Regions from separate parts of the Sporolactobacillus sp. PKPK-6 genome, predicted to be linked through region 1. Evidence: predicted binding sites of a transcription regulator. Region 1 holds the regulator's gene; the other holds the start of a gene.
The links. Region 1 encodes CtsR, which represses protease genes until heat stress. Its sites were predicted from a motif close to ATGGTCAATAAAGGTCAAACA; they were not measured.
Positions count from the first base shown of each region.

Region 1 (7,553 bases):
CAGCAGAGTTGATTTACCAATTCCCGGATCCCCTCCGACAAGGGTAAGCGAAGCGGGTACAACCCCTCCCCCAAGCACTCGATTCAGCTCGACCATTCCCGTCTTTATTCGCGGTTCCTCTTCCAGAATGACATCCGTAAGCCGAGAAGGTTTGCTCGCCGGTCCGGCCGTTTGACCGAGAACGGGCGACGCAGGGCGGATGGTTTCTTCTACCAATGTGTTCCAATTTTGACACCCTGGACAGCGTCCCATCCATTTCGGACTTTCATAGCCGCATTCTTGGCAGATAAATACTGTTTTCACTTTTGCCATTTGATCACCTTACCCATTGTAAATTCGGGTACAGCCCTTTCTGAATAAGAAAAAAAGCCAAGGCTTTAAAACTTTGGCTTCTTCAAACATCAATACAATTGCTCTACTGTGTGAAGATCAAGACTTCACAACGGCTTCTTCTTTTTTCTGGTTTACTAAGTACTCGCCGTCACTGTAATCGATGACAACATTCGTACCTTTCTTGATGTTGCCCTTGAGCAGTTCCTCTGACAACTTATCTTCTACCCGTCGCTGCAGTGCGCGACGAAGCGGTCTGGCACCGTACTCAGGATCATAGCCTTCCTCAACGATCTGTGCCTTCGCTGCATCGGTCAATTCAATAACAATTCCTTGATTTGACAAGCGATTCTTCAGCTGGTTCGCAAGCAGGGTCACAATTTCCAGCAATTGTTCCTTCTTTAATTCATGGAAGACAATGATTTCATCAATTCGGTTCAGGAATTCCGGACGGAATGCCCGTTTCAGCTCACCCATCACCTTTTCTTTCATTGCCTTATATTCATGGCCTTCCTCACCGACTGAAAAGCCCACATATTTGTTCTTCTTCAATTGGCTGGCGCCGACATTAGAAGTCATAATTATTGCCGCATTGCGGAAATCAACCGTTCTTCCCTTGGAATCAGTTAATCTTCCGTCATCAAGTACTTGAAGCAAGATATTAAATACATCAGGATGTGCTTTTTCAATTTCATCGAAAAGGATGACAGAATACGGTTTTTGACGAACCTTTTCAGTCAGCTGGCCGCCTTCTTCATGGCCCACATAACCTGGAGGCGAACCGACCAGGCGGGAAGTCGTATGTTTTTCCATGTATTCCGACATGTCGATGCGAATAATGGCTTCCTCATCGCCAAACAAGGTCTCTGCAACGGCACGAGCGAGTTCCGTTTTTCCGACACCAGTCGGTCCAAGGAAAATGAATGAACCAATTGGACGTTTCGGATCCTTTAATCCTGCACGTGCCCGTCGAATGGCATGTGAAATGGCATCAATTGCTTCATTCTGTCCAATGACGCGTTCATGAAGGATAGACTCCATGTTCAGCAGCCGTTCGCTCTCTTTTTGCTCGAGCTTGACAACCGGAACGCCGGTCCAATTTGCGACTACGAGCGCGACATCGTCCGGAAGGACTTCTGTATTTTCCTTGCCTTGTTTTTCTTTCCATTCCTTCTTGCAAATATCGACTTGTTCTTTCAATTTTTGCTCATGATCACGAAGTGATGCAGCTTTTTCAAATTCCTGGCTTTGTACAGCCGCATCTTTTTCCTTCTTGATGGTTTCCAGACGCTGCTCAAGCTCTTTGAGATTTGGCGGAGCTGTGTACGAACGGAGCCGAACTTTAGAAGCTGCTTCATCAATTAAGTCAATCGCTTTATCGGGAAGAAAACGATCCGAAATGTAACGATCCGACAGCCGCACTGCTTCAGTAATTGCTTCATCCGTGATTTTCACCCGATGATGGGCCTCATAACGGTCACGTAATCCCTTTAATATTTGCACAGATTGTTCTGAAGTTGGTTCTTTTACTTTGATCGGCTGGAATCGTCTTTCTAAGGCCGCATCCTTTTCAATGTACTTGCGGTACTCATCGAGCGTCGTCGCACCAATACATTGCAATTCTCCGCGTGACAGAGAAGGCTTCAGGATATTCGACGCATCAATAGCGCCTTCAGCTCCTCCTGCTCCAATCAACGTGTGTAATTCATCTATAAAAAGAATAACATTGCCCGCTTGGCGAATTTCATCCATAACTTTTTTCAACCGGTCTTCAAACTCGCCACGATATTTTGTCCCGGCTACGACCGTACCCATATCCAAGGTCATGACGCGTTTCTCTCTGAGAATTTCCGGAACTTCATTATTTACAATCTCCTGCGCCAAGCCTTCCGCTACCGCTGTTTTACCAACACCCGGTTCACCGATCAGCACAGGGTTGTTCTTTGTGCGGCGGCTGAGTACCTCAATCACACGTTCAATTTCTTTGCTGCGCCCGATGACAGGGTCAAGCGAACCTTCGCTTGCCATCGCAGTCAGATCACGCGCCAGGCTGTCAAGCGTCGGTGTGCTCGCGTGTGCGGCATTCCGACTCTGAGCGTTCCCGGAGGTTGCCTCGTGGCTTCCAAGCAGCTGAAGGACCTGCTGACGTGCTTTATTAAGACTTACTCCCAGATTATTAAGTACGCGAGCAGCAACCCCTTCACCCTCGCGAATCAATCCAAGAAGAATATGCTCTGTTCCAACGTAAGAATGACCAATTTTTCTTGCTTCATCCATTGAAAGCTCGATAACACGCTTCGCACGCGGTGTGTAATGTGGCGTCTGTACTTCCTCAGTACCGCGGCCAATCAAGGCCTCTACCTCTTTCTGAATTTTTTCAGGATCCAGATTCAAAGCAAGCAGTGCCTTAGCGGCAATACCGTCACCTTCACGCACGAGGCCGAGCAAAATATGTTCTGTTCCAATATTATTATGCCCGAGACGCATCGCTTCTTCTTGTGAAAGTGCGAGCACCTTTTGAGCACGTTCTGTAAATCGTCCAAACATCATAATGGTGGCCTCCTTTAATTGCTATCTCTTTTCACTGGCCTTAAAACAATCTATGCGGCATCAAAAAAACCTTTACCTGTACACTATTCAAACAGCGGTTTTTTTGATCGTTCACCACCCATATTCATTGCCCAAATTTCTCAATACGAGAAATCGGGCTGAGCCGTTAATTAACTATATTCGGCACCGAAGTACTGAAACCCTCTTTAAAAATCAGTATTAAGATGTTCTGTAAGCAACATCCCACTCAAAATACTGATCTCTTTCAGTGTCTTGATGTAATATCTTATTATATCCAATCAATCAGATATTTACCAAGACGAAGGCTTAACAATCAACTTACTGCGCCCACATAACAAATTCTATCTGCTATATGTGAGTGATTGCAACATAGCTCTTAAAAGATTCGCACGCAGTTCATCTCTTAGTGGGATATCAATATCAAGAACCGTATGACTCACAGCCATAAGCATCAATCGTGCCTCTCGGTCGCTGATCACATCTTCCTCAAGCAAATGAACGATAATCGACTCTGCCATACTCTGCGTCAATCTATAACCGATTAATCCGATCATTTCATCAATGAGTTCGGCATCTGTAACCGGGCGGACTTTGACGACACGAATGTATCCGCCACCGCCACGCTTGCTCTCTACAACATAACCGCGCTCAATAGAAAAACGCGTTTTTAAAACATAATTAATCTGCGACGGAACACATTGAAATTTTTCCGCCAGTTCGCTCCGCTTCAATTTAATGATATCGTTCGAATCAAGTATTTCTTTTATATATTTCTCAATGATATCAGAGATATTTCTCATCGGGGCACCCTCTCTCCCTGACTTTGACTAACTTTGACTATGAATTTATTATGCACGATTTTACATAAATAATCAACTTAATTAGTTAGCTAACCTTTTCCATTTTGCTTTATCAATCTTTCTTTGCGTAAGAAAAACCGGGCAAAAACCGCCCGGTCCTGAATCTCCAGTCATGTGAGTCATGTGTCATTGGTTTGTGTCTTTACGGTGCTGAATCATCGCTCCGGTTGCTCGCATCAACTGAGCGCTACCGTGGGCGCACCGCGAGCCTCCTCAGACAGGCAGAAATTAGCGGGGTCTCGCTGGCACCTGATCCCGCAGGCGTGTCGCACCTCTGCTTTGATTTTCGGCCAAGACACTGGTTTATTCGTTTAAATACGGGGCAAAATCTTATACTTTCTTTACTTGCAAAAAAAACAGGATTAATGATCTCTGATCAAAAATCCTGTTTACATTACAACCGACTCTCTAGCAGTCGATTCAAAAATATCGATTAAGTGGAGCCTAGGGGGATCGAACCCCTGACCTCCTGCGTGCAAAGCAGGCGCTCTCCCAGCTGAGCTAAGGCCCCATTTAAATGCGCGCAACGCTATCGAAAGTCGTTGCCAAGTCATACAAAAACCACGAGACAATCTCGTTCTTTTTGTAAGAAACAATCGGGAAGACAGGATTTGAACCTGCGACCCCCACGTCCCGAACGTGGTGCTCTACCAAGCTGAGCCACTTCCCGATAATGGTGCGCCCTAGAGAAGTCGAATCCCCAACCTTCTGATCCGTAGTCAGACGCTCTATCCAATTGAGCTAAGGGCGCAAATAAACTAAAATGGTGCCGAGAGCCGGACTCGAACCGGCACGGTAGTCACCTACCGCAGGATTTTAAGTCCTGTGCGTCTGCCAATTTCGCCATCCCGGCATACATAAAATGGAGCGGAAGACGGGATTCAAACCCGCGACCCCCACCATGGCAAGGTGATGTTCTATCACTGAACTACTTCCGCATAATAATAAACAAATGGTGAGCCACGAAGGATTTGAACCTTCGACCCTCTGATTAAAAGTCAGATGCTCTACCCCTGAGCTAGTGGCTCATGTTACAGTGCCGGTCAGAGGACTTGAACCCCCAACCTACTGATTACGATTCAGTTGCTCTACCAATTGAGCTAGACCGGCATAAAAATGGAGGATATAGGGCTCGAACCTATGACCCTCTGCTTGTAAGGCAGACGCTCTCCCAGCTGAGCTAATCCTCCATAATGCCTGGCAGTGACCTACTCTCACAGGGGGACAGCCCCCAATTACCATCGGCACAGAAGAGCTTAACGACCGTGTTCGGGATGGGAACGGGTGTGACCTCTTCGCTATGACCGCCAGACTTCCGGCTCGCATGAGCCTTCAAAACCGGTAACGAAAGCAATCGAAACAAAACAAGTGAATCCAAGTTCTTCTGGGTTAAGCCCTCGACCGATTAGTATCTGTCCGCTGCACACCTCACGGTGCTTCCACTTCAGACCTATCAACCTCATCATCTCTAAGGGGTCTTACTGATTTAAAATCATGGGAAATCTCATCTTGAAGGGGGCTTCATGCTTAGATGCTTTCAGCACTTATCCCGTCCACACATAGCTACCCAGCGTATGCTCCTGGCGGAACAACTGGTACACCAGCGGTGTGTCCATCCCGGTCCTCTCGTACTAAGGACAGCTCTTCTCAAATTTCCTACGCCCGCGACGGATAGGGACCGAACTGTCTCACGACGTTCTGAACCCAGCTCGCGTACCGCTTTAATGGGCGAACAGCCCAACCCTTGGGACCTACTTCAGCCCCAGGATGCGATGAGCCGACATCGAGGTGCCAAACCTCCCCGTCGATGTGAACTCTTGGGGGAGATAAGCCTGTTATCCCCAGGGTAGCTTTTATCCGTTGAGCGATGGCCCTTCCATGCGGTGCCACCGGATCACTAAGCCCGACTTTCGTCCCTGCTCGACTTGTAGGTCTCGCAGTCAAGCTCCCTTGTGCCTTTACACTCTGCGAATGATTTCCAACCATTCTGAGGGAACCTTTGGGCGCCTCCGTTACCTTTTAGGAGGCGACCGCCCCAGTCAAACTGCCCGCCTGACACTGTCTCCGAACCGGATCACGGTTCAGGGTTAGAATGTCGATATCGTCAGGGCAGTATCCCACCGATGCCTCCACCGAACCTAGCGGTCCGGTTTCCAAGGCTCCTGCCTATCCTGTACAAACGATACCCACATCCAATATCAAGCTGCAGTAAAGCTCCATGGGGTCTTTCCGTCCTGTCGCGGGTAACCTGCATCTTCACAGGTACTATAATTTCACCGGGTCTCTCGTTGAGACAGTATCCAAATCGTTACACCTTTCGTGCGGGTCGGAACTTACCCGACAAGGAATTTCGCTACCTTAGGACCGTTATAGTTACGGCCGCCGTTTACTGGGGCTTCAATTCAAAGCTTCTCCCGAAGGATAACCTCTCCTTTTAACCTTCCAGCACCGGGCAGGTGTCAGCCCCTATACATCACCTTACGGTTTAGCAGAAACCTGTGTTTTTGGTAAACAGTCGCTTGGATCTTTTCACTGCGGCTCATCGGACCCGTAGGTCCGACGAGCACCCCTTCTCCCGAAGTTACGGGGTGATTTTGCCGAGTTCCTTAACGAGAGTTCTCCCGAGCGTCTTAGAATTCTCTTCTTGCCCACCTGTGTCGGTTTGGGTACGGGCACCGTTTCACTCGCTAGAGGCTTTTCTTGGCAGTGTAGGATCAGGCGCTTCGGTACTTAAGTTCCCTCCTCATCACCGTTTGGCGGATAGCAGCGGGATTTGCCTCGCTGCCGGCCTCGCGGCTTGAACGCACACTTCCATCCGTGCGCTCGCCTTACCTTCCTGCGTCCCCCCATCACTCAAACGTGAAACGCTGGTACAGGAATATCAACCTGTTGTCCATCGCCTACGCCTTTCGGCCTCGGCTTAGGCCCCGACTAACCCTGAGCGGACGAACCTTCCTCAGGAACCCTTAGGCTTTCGACGGAGAAGATTCTCACTTCTCTTTTCGTTACTCATACCGGCATTCTCACTTCCAAACGCTCCAACATGCCTCACGGCACATCTTCAATGCCCTTGGAACGCTCCCCTACCATGACCTTACGGTCATCCGCGACTTCGGTGCTGTGCTTAGCCCCGTTACATTTTCGGCGCGACGCCACTCGACCAGTGAGCTATTACGCACTCTTTAAATGGTGGCTGCTTCTGAGCCAACATCCTGGTTGTCTGGGCAACGTCACATCCTTTCCCACTTAGCACAAACTTAGGGACCTTAGTCGGCGGTCTGGGCTGTTTCCCTTTCGACGACGGATCTTATCACTCGCCGTCTGACTCCCGGACGTAAGGGCTTGGCATTCGGAGTTTGACTGAACTCGGTAATCCTGTGGGGACCCCTTATTCAATCAGTGCTCTACCTCCAAGTCTCACTCATCCGAGGCTAGCCCTAAAGCTATTTCGGGGAGAACCAGCTATCTCCGTGTTCGATTGGCATTTCACCCCTACCCACACCTCATCCCCGCATTTTTCAACATGCGTGGGTTCGGGCCTCCATTCAGTGTTACCTGAACTTCACCCTGGACATGGGTAGATCACACGGTTTCGGGTCGACAACCCTAAACTAAAACGCCCTATTCAGACTCGCTTTCGCTGCGGCTCCGCCTCTTCAGCTTAACCTTGCTTAGAATCGTCACTCGCCGGTCCATTCTACAAAAGGTACGCTGTCACCCCCCGAAGGGGGCTCCAACTACTTGTAAGCACACGGTTTCAGGATCTCTTTCACTCCCCTTCCGGGGTGCTTT
Region 1 covers NZ_JBWXPA010000001.1:1,802,426-1,809,978, forward strand. The annotation lists gene radA (DNA repair protein RadA) at 1-312, opposite strand, end outside; gene clpC (ATP-dependent protease ATP-binding subunit ClpC) at 430-2,880, opposite strand; gene AC1MBV_RS08870 (CtsR family transcriptional regulator) at 3,243-3,701, opposite strand; tRNA gene AC1MBV_RS08875 (tRNA-Ala) at 4,200-4,272, opposite strand; tRNA gene AC1MBV_RS08880 (tRNA-Pro) at 4,358-4,431, opposite strand; tRNA gene AC1MBV_RS08885 (tRNA-Arg) at 4,436-4,512, opposite strand; tRNA gene AC1MBV_RS08890 (tRNA-Leu) at 4,526-4,614, opposite strand; tRNA gene AC1MBV_RS08895 (tRNA-Gly) at 4,625-4,699, opposite strand; tRNA gene AC1MBV_RS08900 (tRNA-Lys) at 4,715-4,789, opposite strand; tRNA gene AC1MBV_RS08905 (tRNA-Thr) at 4,799-4,871, opposite strand; tRNA gene AC1MBV_RS08910 (tRNA-Val) at 4,879-4,951, opposite strand; rRNA gene rrf (5S ribosomal RNA) at 4,957-5,073, opposite strand; rRNA gene AC1MBV_RS08920 (23S ribosomal RNA) at 5,147-7,553, opposite strand, start outside.

Region 2 (7,553 bases), 1.2 Mb from region 1:
ATCTTTATGAAGCAGGCTCGTTGTCGCTTGTTTTACTTTGTCAACACCGCTGTCTACGATTTCCCTTACAGAAAGGTCCTTGCGCATCTCAGCTCCTGATTTCGGAGCAAACAGCAAAGCAATAGATGCACCGATCGCGCCGCCAATAATTCCGCCAAGCACCAGCTCCTTAATGCCAGTACCGCTGCATGTACACTTTTCATTTTCTGAAGCCATTATTTAGCCCCTCCTTAACCGCAATCTGAATTGGTAGCTGAATACCCATAGCTCTAAAGCATGTATCAACTACACTTAGTATACCATGTGATACAATCCCGTCCTAAAACTTCAATTTATTTTGCATAACTTAGAAAAAATTAGAATTGTATTAATGTGTATTTTTTCTTGCCACGGCGGACAATAACATATTCATCGTCAATTCGATCATCATTCGTCACCTGTGCATTCAAATCCATGCAACGCACCCCGTTAATATAAATTGCGCCATTAGAAATATCTTCGCGTGCTTGACGTTTGGAAGATACAACACCAGCTTCAACAAGCAAATCAAGCAGCCTGACCGCCTCTTTGGTTGTCGCGTTAAATGTCGGTACATCTTTAAAGCCCTGCTTAATTTCCTCTCCGCTCAGTTGTGCAACATCGCCGCTGAACAGCGCTTTTGAAATGTGTTCTGCCTGCTGCAATGCATGTTCACCATGGACCAGAATGGTCATTTCTTTAGCAAGTGTTTTTTGAGCCTTTCGTTCTTCCGGGTGTTCCTTGACCTCTTTAGCCAATGCTTCAATTTCAGCTTTCGTTAAGAACGTAAAATATTTTAAGAAGTTAACGACATCATCATCTGATGCATTGAACCAAAATTGGTACCATTCATACGGGGTTGTGCGCTCAGGATCCAACCAGATTGCTCCGCCCATTGATTTGCCGAATTTAGTACCGTCGCTCTTTGTGATTAAAGGAAAGGTCATGGCAAATGCTTGTTCTTCATGGCCGCGCTTCCGAATTAATTCCAAACCGGCAGTGATGTTGCCCCATTGATCGCTGCCTCCGACCTGCATTCTGCAATGTTTTTTCTCATAAAGGTTGAGGTAATCAAAAGATTGCAACAGCATATATGAGAATTCAGTAAACGAAATACCTGCTTCCAGCCTTGTCTGCACGGAATCTTTGGACAGCATATAATTCAGTGTGAAATATTTGCCGACATCTCGTAGAAATTCAATTGCGGACAATGAATTAAGCCATTCTGCGTTATTAACAAAGGTCGCATTTCCTTCATCAAAATGTAGAAAACGATTCAATTGACCTTTCAAGCTCTCTGCATAGCTGTCCACTACCTCTTTTGTATTCAGCTGCCTTTCCGTTGAACGACCGCTTGGATCGCCGATCATACCTGTACCGCCACCGACAACAGCAATTGGATGATGCCCTGCTTTCTGCAGACGCATCATGATTACAATGACGAGTAAGTTTCCTGCATGCAGACTGTTTGCAGTTGGGTCAAAACCGCAATAGAAGGTCAGCGGCTTCTTCAATGCCTCACGCAATGCTGTTTCATCCGATACTTGATTAATTAAACCTCGATACTTTAAATCATCAATAATATCCATAATTGGTTCAACCTTTCCTAATTAAATTGAATCTCTTTCATGTTAAAAAAGTTACTGCTAAAAGTTAAAAAAATAAAAAGCGCTCCTTAAAAAGGAGCGCTGATCGCACGGTACCATCCTTGTTAACTGATAAAAAAACAGTCACTTAATTAACTCATAACGGCTGCAACCGTCCTCTGCTACTAATTGAATATATGTTCACAGAAGATACTCGAGGAGGTAATTCGCTGCATCGATTGCTGCAAGGCTCGCACCAAACCGCCTGCTCTCTTAATAGCCGTTTCGACCGCTACTTATTCCTGTCATTGTTTTTCACTATATAATGTATAGTCATTCTGCCACTTTTTTTGATTCCTGTCAAATTTTCAATAACGAACTGATTCGTAAACTTTGACTTATCCTACAATCTTATTCATGCGTTCTTATCATTGAAACTATTTGCTTCAGTAAAAGAAAAAAGCACTGCTTTGCAAGTGCTTTTTTCGAATTGATTTATTCAACAGTTACTTTGATGTCTCCATCACTCTCATCAACGTTCATTTTCTTCGCATTACCATGGTCAATAAGCAAGTCGGAAATTTGATCCTCAACCTTCTCTTCAAGAACCCGACGCAATGGTCGTGCGCCAAATTCGGGATTGTAACCGAGCTCTGCCAATTTCTTTTTCGCTGCATCCGTGACACTCAACTCGATGCCCTGTTCAGAAGCTGCCACGCGGATATCACCTAACATTAGATCGACAATGGAAAGCAAATCTTCTTTTTTCAATGCATTGAATTTGATAATTCCATCCAAACGGTTCAAAAATTCAGGCTGGAAATAATCTTCAAGCTGTTTAATCATATCTTCACGACTGCTTGTTGTTCCAAAACCGACCGAAGCAGATTTATTCTTTATCCCGGCGTTGCTTGTCATGATAATAACCGTATCTTTGAAGCTTACCGTTCTTCCCTGGCTGTCTGTCAAGCGACCATCATCCAAGATTTGCAGAAAGATGTGCATTACGTCCGGATGTGCTTTCTCAATCTCATCAAGCAAAATAATGCTGTATGGTTTGCGACGAACTTTCTCAGTAAGCTGTCCGGCTTCGTCATGGCCTACATAACCCGGAGGTGCTCCGATTAAACGAGACACTGAGTGCTTTTCCATGTATTCACTCATATCAAGACGGATCATTGAATCGCGTTCACCAAACATTTCTTCAGCAAGCGTTTTTGCAAGCTCGGTCTTTCCGACACCGGTTGGTCCTACAAACAAGAACGAACCAATTGGACGTGTTGTTTTGCGAAAGCCTGTGCGATTGCGGCGAATGGCACGTGATACTTTTTGGACGGCTTCGCTTTGACCGATTACTTTTGCATTGAGGCGGTCAGCCAAATTACGCATTTTGTTTTGTTCATCAGCCTGCAATTTGCGAACCGGAATCCCTGTACGTGTCTCAACAATTTGCTGAATCAGTACATCATCAACAACCGCATCTTTGCCGGTAACGGGCAATTCAGAACCATTGGCTTTGATTTTCTCCAACTGTTCCAACTGCTTCTGATACGCATGTTCTTGATCACGAAGACGTGCAGCAGTTTCAAATTGCTCATTTTTTGTCGCTTCTGCCTTAGCCGCAGAGATCTCTTCAATTTTCTTCTTAACACTCTCTGTATCAACAGGAGTAAGATTCAAATTAACCTTAGACCCCGACTCATCCATTAGGTCAATTGCTTTATCCGGAAGAAAACGATCCTGAATGTATCGCGCCGACAGCGCCACGCATGCCTTGATTGCTTCATCCGTATACCGAACATGATGGTACTTTTCATACTTCGATTGAATGCCTTTTAAGATCTGAATGGTCTGTTCCTGAGTCGGCTCATTGACAATGACCGGCTGGAAACGCCGCTCCAAAGCTGCATCTTTTTCAATTTTGCGGTATTCATTCAAGGTCGTCGCGCCGATAATTTGCAATTCGCCACGAGCAAGTGCCGGCTTCAAAATATTTCCTGCATCCATAGATCCGCCTTCTGCAGACCCGGCTCCGACGAGCAAGTGTACTTCATCGATAAAGACAATGCAGTTCTTCCGCTTTTCAATCTCAGCCATCAACTGTTTCATTCGCTGCTCAAATTGACCTCTGATTCCTGTACCCGCAACTAAGGAAGCAACATCAATCAGATAAATTTCTTTATTTGCCAGCTTTGCAGGTACCTTTCCTTCGGTAATCTTTAAAGCGAGTCCTTCAGCAATCGCTGTCTTACCAACACCTGGCTCTCCGATAAGGACCGGATTATTTTTATTTCTTCTATTTAGCGTTTCAATAACTAATTGAACTTCGCGCTCACGACCAATGACCGGATCAATTTTTCCCTGTCGTGCAGCTTCGGTCAGATTTCTTCCGACTTGATCCAGAAATCCGCCACGACGGTGACCACCGCCGCCACCTCCCGCTGACTTTCCGTTCATCCCGTCAAAATTCAAACCGTTTTCCTGAGCTCTATTTTCACCGGAGGCCATTGACGGTTGAATAAAGCTGCGGAATAAATCATCAAATGGCGACCCGCCGCCCTGAAAAAATGAAGGCATATTAAAATTATTTTTCATTTTTGCGTAGCACTCCTCACAAAGATGAAGATGTTTTTGCTGTCCATTAATCATTACATTCATTTCAACAACTGCTTGATTTAATTTACACTCATCACAAAGCATAAGATCAAACCTCCTTCAGTTTGATTTAATGTCAATTAGGATTTGGATTCTTTTGACCTTATTTGACCTTATGACTATATTATAATCTGACCTTCTTTGACTTTCAAGTATAAAGGATAAAAAAATAAAAAACCTCTGCAATGACGATATTTGCAAAGGTTGTTAACCATATCAGTAAAAATTAATTATTTGACGATCATAACCGGGCATTGCGCGAGTTGAAGCACTTTATTGCTGACACTCCCTAGGATCATCTGTCCAAATGCACCCATTCCTCGGTTGCCCATAATAATTAAATCTTTCTTCGTATCATTTGCATAATCACAAATTTCTTGTGCCGCAATACCGTAAAGATGTTTTTTGCGGAACGTCACAGATGTATCTTTAGATGCTTTTTCGATAGTGTCGTCGAGCATCTGATTTCCTTCTCTTTCTTCAACCTCTTTGACATCCGCATCCAGTGATGGACCGACCATAGAATAGAAAGGAAAATAGACTGGAGATGGGCTCACATAAAGTAATGTAATTTCGGCATTCTTCTTTCCTGAAGCGATCGAAACTGCTTCATGAACAGCGCGGTTTGCCGGCTCAGAACCATCAACAGGAACGAGAATCTTATACATAATCATCACCAACCTTCCAAAACTCTTTAACTTACTACACCTATACTATACCACCTTTCAAAATTTGTAAGCGTATTTTAAGACAATAATTCCCTAATTTTATGACATTTTTTCTACACTTATAACAATGATTAAAATTTCCGATTTTCGAAAAAAAAGCTGTTTCAAAGCCAAATATTCGACTTAGGAACAACTTCTTTAACATTGCTTGATTCCATTTGAACTAATCAATTTTATTTAAATACAGTTTTCACTACCTTTTCCGAAGAATGCCCGTTTTCAAGCGAGCAGAACTTATCAAAAAATGCATCAAAACGATCAGATACGGCAAATCCGGATGCTGCAATGTTCTGCACAGCCTGAATTACTTCCTCTGTTGTCAAAACAAGCGGTCCTGGTGCTTTCTGTTCAAATTCAAAATAAAAGCCGCGCAGGTGATCACGATAGTCATCAATATCATACGTAAAGAAAATCATTGGCCGTCTTAAATTCGCAAAATCAAAGAAAACGGATGAATAGTCCGTAATCAAGAGATCAGAGATCATGTAAAGTTCACTAATGTCCTCATGATGTGAATAATCATAAGCAAATCCTTCATATTCAGTTAAATCAAGGTTATCAGCAATCAAGTAGTGCATGCGCATGATGATTATGAAATCTTCTCCAAGTTCCTTTTGCATGCGTCGCAGATCCAGATCCAATTCAAAACGATAACGACCTTTACCATAGAATTGATTATCACGCCATGTCGGTGCGTATAAAATAACTTTCTTATCTTTTGGCAAGCCAATTCGATCCTTAATTGCATCGATCGTTTCTTGATTATTCTTCTGATATAGAAAATCGTTGCGTGGATAGCCGGACTCGATCATTGTATTCTCAAAGCCGAACGCACGAGCAAAAATTTCCGATGAATACCGGTTTGGTGATATTAAATAATCCCACCGAGCAGACTCTGCCAGAAAATTCCGTTTGTACTTCTCAGTATTTGTTCCTGGCATGTGTACTTCTTCCATATCCAAAGCTAGTCGTTTTAATGGTGTTCCATGCCATGTTTGAAGATAAATCGTGTGTTTCGGTTTTGACATCCAAAGCGGTAAGCGCACATTCGTCACCCAATAATTAGCACGGGTCATGAGCATCAGCCATTTCCATGAAAAACGCTTGACGTACGGCAATTGATGCTGTTCAAACAATTCTGTATACTTGGCGTTAGCGCTCCAGATCAATTGATATTCAGGGCAATGCTCACGCATATACTCATAGATCGCACGCGGATTGCAACTGTATTGGCGACCGAAAAAGCTCTCAAACATCACTAAATTCTTTTTCATCGGCAGATGAGAAAGGGCTTGAAATGTTCGGTGATAAAGAGATGTAAATACTCTGCTCTTCTTTACACGATTCAAGCCGCGTCTTGCTTTCCCTTTAAGTGCATCAGCCACGGTATACGGCGCGATGCGGAAAGCAAGGCTGTGATTGCGATTTCGCTTCACAATCAGGCTCTTCTTCAATCCATTCAGTTTAATGATGTGGCGGCCAGTGATCACCTTATGTCTGGCAAGAATACGCACTGGACGTTCAGAATACAGCATCCCGTTCTTTTTGTGAGTCAGTTCCAGCCTGAAATACAGATAAACGGGCTCTTCGATATCAGCAAACTGCGATGCAATGGGCTTGAGATCAATGGCAAGAGAAAAACCTGCCCAATCATAATTACGATTTAAAGATGCGGCAGCCTCTGTTAAATCCGGACGTTCTACATTCTCAGTCCGCCATTCCGCAATGACCTCTTCTTCGCTGTTTAAAAGCATGATTTTCTTTTGGATATCAGGCTGCGAAAGCACATCAGAAAACGGGAAAACAACATGTCCTTCGAGAGTAAGCATAAAAGTTCTGCTGATCTCCGCACGATCAATTCGAGCCATTACGTGAACTTCCTCAACACGCAGTGAAAGGCCATTCTTTTTTGTATAAAAAGGAATGAGCATTTTGTCTTGCTCTTCATTATAGAGGCTAAACAAATCGAGCGGTTGCAGCGGTCGCAGTGCATGCAAGCGAATAGTCAAGCGAAAACCCTCTTCGAGCTCACTTCGATCAACAATCTCCATCTCTTCAGTCTGAGCTTCGTCCAAATTTGAATAGACCTGATCTAATAACGACTGGTCTACAGGTACAGATATGAAAAAGTCCCAATAGTCGCGTTCAAACAAGCGATTCTGAATTGCCGGCAACATAATTTTGATCTTTGCATCCCAATAGTCATTTTCGTCTTTGCTCACAGACTCAATAGGAAATACAAACGCAGCATCGCCAAAACGATCGCACACGTGTATTTCCATGCGTTTTATGTAACTTTCATCTGCCATTGGATTGAAACGAATGGTGACGTTCCATTCTCCCGGACTCGCCTCAAAACTTAAAATCCGTGGTTTTATTAATTTTTTTATCTGTTTTTCGGCTTGCTCACTGATCATTTCCCCTGCTCCTCCTAGATGTAGTAGGATCTATCCATTCATTTTTACTCTTCTTGTTTTTTTTATTGGTTGTAACCACTATGACCATTACTCCATTCATTTGTTCATACAGGCAGTCAAATAATCCACAATCTTACTGCTCGACTGAC
Region 2 covers NZ_JBWXPA010000001.1:592,557-600,109, forward strand. The annotation lists gene AC1MBV_RS02890 (YtxH domain-containing protein) at 1-216, opposite strand, end outside; gene tyrS (tyrosine--tRNA ligase) at 357-1,607, opposite strand; T-box leader at 1,697-1,922, opposite strand; gene AC1MBV_RS02900 (ATP-dependent Clp protease ATP-binding subunit) at 2,100-4,304, opposite strand; gene AC1MBV_RS02905 (universal stress protein) at 4,490-4,933, opposite strand; gene AC1MBV_RS02910 (CDP-glycerol glycerophosphotransferase family protein) at 5,161-7,404, opposite strand; gene AC1MBV_RS02915 (CDP-glycerol glycerophosphotransferase family protein) at 7,501-7,553, opposite strand, start outside.
Region 2: the regulator CtsR is predicted to act here: its motif matches at 4,354-4,374, upstream of AC1MBV_RS02900 (ATP-dependent Clp protease ATP-binding subunit).